Regions from separate parts of the Anaerostipes sp. PC18 genome, predicted to be linked through region 1. Evidence: a T-box and tRNA genes for the amino acid it is inferred to sense, from the RefSeq annotation. Region 1 holds a T-box; the other holds one or more tRNA genes.

Region 1 (3,270 bases):
TTTCCTTTTTGACCGCAGAAAGGAATTCATCTAAGGACATCTGCCCCTCATCTCCCTTAAATCGGCTTCTCACGGAAACGGCCTGGTTTTCTTCTTCTTTTCCTCCCACAACTAGCATATATGGGATCTTATGAAGCTGTGCCTCCCGGATCTTATAACCCATCTTTTCAGCCCTGGTGTCGATCTCAGCGCGGATGCCGGCTTCTTTTAACGCATCCAGCACCTTGTTTCCATAGTCTAAATGCTTGTCAGAGATCGGAATGACCTTCACCTGCACTGGTGCCAGCCAGATTGGGAATGCTCCTGCGAAGTGTTCGATCAGGATACCGATAAACCGTTCGATGGAACCAAAAGCAACCCTGTGGATCATGATCGGACGGTGCTTCTCTCCGTCTGCTCCAGTGTAATGGAGGTCAAACCGCAGAGGAAGCTGGAAGTCTAACTGAATGGTTCCGCACTGCCATGTTCTTCCGATGGAATCTTCCAGATGGAAATCAATCTTCGGTCCGTAGAATGCTCCATCCCCTTCATTGACTACATAGTCAAGTCCAAGATCGTCCAGTGCGCTCCTCAAAGAATCTGTAGCCATCTCCCAGTCTTCATCACTTCCCATGCTGTCTTCCGGCCGGGTGGACAATTCCACATGGTATTTGAATCCAAACAGGCTGTAAACCTGGTCGATCAGCGCTGCGACACCTTTGATCTCATCTTTGATCTGCTCAGGCATCATAAAAATATGGGCATCATCCTGTGTAAAACAGCGGACACGCATCAGTCCGTGGAGCTGTCCGGATTTTTCGTGGCGGTGTACCAATCCCAGTTCTCCCATACGCAGCGGCAGGTCACGATAAGAGCGTGGCTCTGACTGGTATACTAAAACGCCGCCTGGGCAGTTCATAGGTTTGATGGCAAAGTCTTCTTCATCGATGACCGTTGTGTACATATTTTCCTGGTAGTGATCCCAGTGTCCGGATGTCTCCCACAGGTGCCTGCTCAGCATGATCGGACTGGAGATCTCTACATATCCTGCTTTGTTATGGATTTCTCTCCAGTAGTCCAGCAAAGTATTTTTAAGCACCATACCATTAGGTAAAAAGAATGGGAATCCCGGCCCTTCATCTCTCATCATAAAGAGTCCGAGTTCTTTTCCAAGCTTTCTGTGGTCACGTTTTTTCGCTTCCTCCATCATGGTCAAGTAATCTTTCAGATCTGCTTTTTTTGCAAATGCAGTTCCATAGATACGGGTGAGCATCTGATTCTTTTCATTACCGCGCCAGTAGGCTCCGGCGATGCTTGTGAGCTTAAACGCTTTCACAGGCTTTGTTGTCATCAGATGAGGTCCTGCACACAGGTCAATGAATTCACCCTGCTGATAGAAACTGATAACGGAATCCTCAGGAAGATCCTCGATGAGCTCGACCTTGTACGGTTCCTTGCGTTCCTTCATAAATGCGATTGCTTCTTCTCTTGGTTTCGTAAAACAAGTGATCTCCAGATTTTCTTTTACGATCTTTTTCATTTCTGCTTCGATCTTCTCCAGATCATCCTGTGTAAATGGAGTATCCTTCTCCATGTCATAATAAAATCCATTGTCGATAGACGGCCCGATAGCAAGCTTTGTCTCCGGGTACAGGCGTTTTACAGCCTGGGCTAAAATATGGGATGCAGTATGGCGAAAAGCGTGTCTTCCCCCTTCCGAGTCAAAGGTAAGGATACTCAGCTCGCAGTCATCCTCTACAATCGTCCTTAAATCCACGACTTCCCCGTTGATCTCCCCTGCACAAGCAACTCTTGCAAGTCCTTCACTGATATCCTTTGCGATATCAATGACAGACATGCTCTGGCCGTACTCTTTAACAGATCCATCTTTTAATGTAATCTTCATAGTATTTTTCCTTTCTTGTATTGTAATTAAGAACAAAGCAGCCTTCCTTGGCACATCGTGTGCATCATGCCCGGAGGGCTTTTTTATTCCATAGGGAGAACATTCCTATGGAATAAAAAAAGCCCCATGGAAAAATCCATGGGACGTTATTCACGCGGTTCCACCCTTGGTTGCCTGCTTCATATCGTAAAGCAGACCACTTCGTTGACGATAACGGTGTCGGCCGGGCTGGTTTGCAGCCGCTCGGAGGTGGTCTTCATCTGTTTTAGTACTTAAGATGCTCTCACCAAATGCATCTCTCTCTGGAAGACTTTCACAGATTACTCTTCTCTTCAACGCTTTTTTATTTCCCACATATTATAACACTGTTAATTTGTGAAATCAATCCTTTTTCATAGCAAAAAATTTAGATGCCAGAAACAAACTTATCTCTAATTCGGCTGAAGTCTCTGTATCATATTGTCAAGAAACGGCGCCAGGACGTATACAATGGCCAGCCCGCCAATACCGAAAACAAGCAGGCCTTCCGCGCAGACCCTGCCGTGGATATTCAGAAAGTATCCGCTGTAATCCCACCATCTTTGCCCGTGATGCATCGTTTCCAGAAAGACAGAAGTAAAATATTCCACACATCCGCAGACAGCCACGATACTGATAAATTCCAGGATCGGTTTTTGTCTCAGTTTATTTAACAGTGTCAGGATCAAGATTCCGCCGGCTCCGTAGATGGGAATCCAGGGACCGTGAAGGATTCCCCTGTTGGTAAAAACACCGCTGGCGATTAAATGCAGGCTCACTTCCCAAATCCAGCCCAGAAAGGACAAGATAAAGAAAAGCAGCGTCAATGACCATAAGGTATAACGGCGCATATAATGCAGAGTCTCAATTCTGCGGCGTTTTTTGCTTTCCGGCATCATACTCAGCCTAGTGGGATAAGAATCTTTGTCCGCCGCATTTTTCATGGCCTGGATGTGAAGCTGCTCTGTCTGGTATCGTTCATATTCTTTTTCGGCCTCTGTGTTGATCAATACGATGCCAAGATAGTCTTAAAAAAACCTGCTGAGCTTTGTGCGGCGGTCCTTAAATTGACTAGCTGCTTCTATAATCTGGAGTACATCTCCATATGCAGATTGAATTGCTTGTTCGTCTGCTTTCTCAAACAAATATTTGTCATTGAGCAGCTCTGAATTAGGGATTCCTTTTTCCTTTGCTTTATTTCTTAAGTATGTATAGTATTCACAAAAAGCCGCCGTCCGGTAGGCATTGGAGTAAAAAACTGCACTCAATCCAAGCGTCACAAGTTCCAGCAGCCACCAGCCCAGGAAGGACATTTCAAAAAAAACACTGCCACTTATGTCCGTTCATCATCTCTCTGGACAGCCGGA
Region 2 (3,270 bases), 1.7 Mb from region 1:
AAACAAGTCCGGGCTGTCAGCACATTTCCTGACACAGTAATCAATACTGGCCATCAAAATATAAGACGGGCTGCTGCTCTGAAATGTAGATAAAGCCTGCTGAATCTCCCTGGTGCCTATCCGGGAACTGCAGATGTGCAGAAGTCCGGTCTGAGTAAGGGAAGGCAGCGTCTTATGCAGACTCTGGATCACTGCATCTGCTCCCTGGGATACCGCGCTCTCCGGAAATCCACTGTGAAATACAAAATGTGCTCCGTGAGCCTCATCCACGATCAAGGGAATCCCCTCTTCATGAAGAACCTCAGCAATCTGCCTGATATCAGACACCATCCCTTCATAAGTAGGGGAAACGATAACAGCGGCTTTAATGCCATTTTCCCTGCCCAGTATGTCCTGCACCTGGCTTTTAGTAATCCCCATACAAATATTCTGCTCTATTTTGGGATATAAATAAACCGGCCTTAATCCAAGCATGGAAATTGCATGATATACGGACTTGTGGCAGTTCCTGCTGATAAGAATCTTATCTCCCAGCCGACAGGACGCAGCCACAGAAGCTAAAATGCCTCCGGTGGTGCTGTTGATCAGAAAATAACTTTCCTTACTTCCATATATATGTTGGACATACTCCATTGATTCTTTAATCATCCCCTCGGGATGATGCAGATCGTCAAAGCCGCTGATCTCTGTAGTGTCAAGCGCAAACAGAGATCCCTCTCTCATAATGTCCTGTTTCTGCCTTTTGTGACCAGGCATATGGAACGGATACATCCCTTCTTTATCTAATTGTCTTAATTTTTCAAATATAGGATATTTCATAAATTGTTATTAAGCCTCATTTTATCCTATTTTATCATACACACCGTAGATATTCCACGACATTTTAAAGTGTGACAAGGTATTTTGGGAAAAAGAAAAAAGCCCTGATAAAAATCAGAACTTTTAGATGCCCAGAGCCGGAATCGAACCAGCGACACGAGGATTTTCAGTCCTCTGCTCTACCGACTGAGCTATCTGGGCTTGGGTATTGATTTTACTTTAGTCCGCGTACAAAATCTCAAAAGCTATACTTTTGAGATCACGGCGTTACCGCCTATATAGAAACATTTATCAACAGCTCCGAATATAAATATCCGGCCCTGTTGATAAATATTTCTATGCACGCTCTGAACGCTAATGGAAGTTGCGGGGGCCGGATTTGAACCAACGACCTTCGGGTTATGAGCCCGACGAGCTACCAGACTGCTCCACCCCCGCGCTAAAATGGTGGGAGAAGGATTCGAACCTTCGAAGGCGTTGCCAACAGATTTACAGTCTGCCCCTTTGGCCACTCGGGAATCCCACCATATACATATATATTATACCATTTCAGCATAAAACTCAAACATAAAATTACGTTTATAACATAATTTATGAGAGCCGTTGACCGGACTTGAACCGGTAACCTGCTGATTACAAATCAGCTGCTCTGCCAATTGAGCCACAACGGCTGACAAAAATGGGACCAATAGGGCTCGAACCTATGACCCCTCTGCTTGTAAGGCAGATGCTCTCCCAGCTGAGCTATGATCCCAAATTTATATTATAAATCCTCCTAAAAAGGAAAAAACGACCCGGATGGGAATCGAACCCACGACCTCCGCCGTGACAGGGCGGCGCTCTAACCGGCTGAGCCACCGGGCCAAATCTTTACAAAATAATCTATGTACCTTCAAAACTACATACAGAACCTTTCATCAAACATCTTCCTTACCTTCTTTGGTTAAAGCCTCGACCGATTAGTAACAGTCAGCTCCATACGTTGCCGTACTTCCACCTCTGCCCTATCTACCTCGTCGTCTTCAAGGGGTCTTACTAGATTACTCTATGGGAAATCTTATCTTTAGGGGGCTTCACGCTTAGATGCCTTCAGCGTTTATCCCTTCCAGACTTGGCTACTCTGCTATGCATTTGGTAATACAACAGATCCACCAGTGGTCCGTCCATCCCGGTCCTCTCGTACTAAGGACAGCTCCTATCAAATTTCCTCCGCCTGCGCCGGATGGGGACCGAACTGTCTCACGACGTTCTGAACCCAGCTCGCGTACCGCTTTAATGGGCGAACAGCCCAACCCTTGGAACCTGCTACAGCTCCAGGATGCGATGAGCCGACATCGAGGTGCCAAACCACTCCGTCGATGTGAACTCTTGGGAGTGATAAGCCTGTTATCCCCAGGGTAGCTTTTATCCGTTGAGCGATGGCAATCCCACGTTATACCACCGGATCACTAAGTCCTACTTTCGTACCTGCTCCACCCGTCGGTGTCACAGTCAAGCCTTCTTCTGCCTTTGCACTCTGCGAATGGTTTCCGTCCATTCTGAGAAGACCTTTGAGCGCCTCCGATACCCTTTCGGAGGCGACCGCCCCAGTCAAACTCCCCACCTGACATTGTCCCCCAACCAGATCATGGCTGTTGGTTAGAAATCCAATACTGCAAGGGTGGTATCCCAACAGTGACTCCAAAAGGACTGGCGTCCTTCTTTCTCAGTCTCCCACCTATCCTGTACATGCAGTACCGAATCCCAGTATCAAGCTGGAGTAAAGCTCCATGGGGTCTTTCCGTCCTGGCGCAGGTAACCAGCATCTTCACTGGTATTTCAATTTCACCGGGTGTGTTGTTGAGACAGTGCCCAAATCATTACGCCTTTCGTGCGGGTCGGAACTTACCCGACAAGGAATTTCGCTACCTTAGGACCGTTATAGTTACGGCCGCCGTTTACTGGGGCTTAAGTTCAGACCTTCGCGATCACTCGCTAAGCCCTCCCCTTAACCTTCCAGCACCGGGCAGGCGTCAGCCCATATACTTCACCCTTGCGGTTTTGCATAGACCTGTGTTTTTGCTAAACAGTTGCTTGGGCCAATTCTCTGCGGCCAGTCTTACCTGGCACTCCTTCTCCCGAAGTTACGGAGTCATTTTGCCGAGTTCTTAACAACACTTCTCCCGTCGGCCTTAGGATTCTCCTCATCCACCTGTGTCGGTTTACGGTACGGGCACATAAAAACAATAGCGGCTTTTCTTGACAGCTGGGGCCTGGGCTTCCCTACTTTTGTTCGGTCCGCGTAACGCCTTTGCCTTGCATGGGGATTTGCCTCCCATACGGCTACTTCGCTTGCACCAGTCTTTCCATTCCTGGCTCCCATTTCCCTTCTGTGTCCCCACAGTTCTGTTTTTATGTGGTACTGGAATCTCAACCAGTTATCCATCGACTACGGCTCTCGCCCTCGCCTTA

The links. A T-box is a leader RNA that pairs with one kind of tRNA and senses whether it is charged. The one in region 1 lies ahead of thrS (threonine--tRNA ligase), so its partner is inferred to be a tRNA-Thr.
Region 2: it encodes a tRNA-Thr, which carries the amino acid that the T-box ahead of thrS (threonine--tRNA ligase) is inferred to sense. The anticodon was not compared.

The regions. Positions count from the first base shown of each region.
Region 1 is NZ_CP121164.1:1,780,748-1,784,017, reverse strand. It holds gene thrS (threonine--tRNA ligase) at 1-1,885, opposite strand, end outside; T-box leader at 2,022-2,230, opposite strand; gene P8F77_RS09680 (putative ABC transporter permease) at 2,317-2,913, opposite strand; gene P8F77_RS09675 (hypothetical protein) at 2,932-3,216, opposite strand; gene P8F77_RS09670 (DUF975 family protein) at 3,218-3,270, opposite strand, start outside.
Region 2 is NZ_CP121164.1:115,952-119,221, reverse strand. It holds gene P8F77_RS00585 (aminotransferase class I/II-fold pyridoxal phosphate-dependent enzyme) at 1-819, opposite strand, end outside; tRNA gene P8F77_RS00580 (tRNA-Phe) at 948-1,020, opposite strand; tRNA gene P8F77_RS00575 (tRNA-Met) at 1,184-1,258, opposite strand; tRNA gene P8F77_RS00570 (tRNA-Tyr) at 1,265-1,345, opposite strand; tRNA gene P8F77_RS00565 (tRNA-Thr) at 1,418-1,490, opposite strand; tRNA gene P8F77_RS00560 (tRNA-Val) at 1,500-1,573, opposite strand; tRNA gene P8F77_RS00555 (tRNA-Asp) at 1,610-1,683, opposite strand; rRNA gene P8F77_RS00550 (23S ribosomal RNA) at 1,759-3,270, opposite strand, start outside.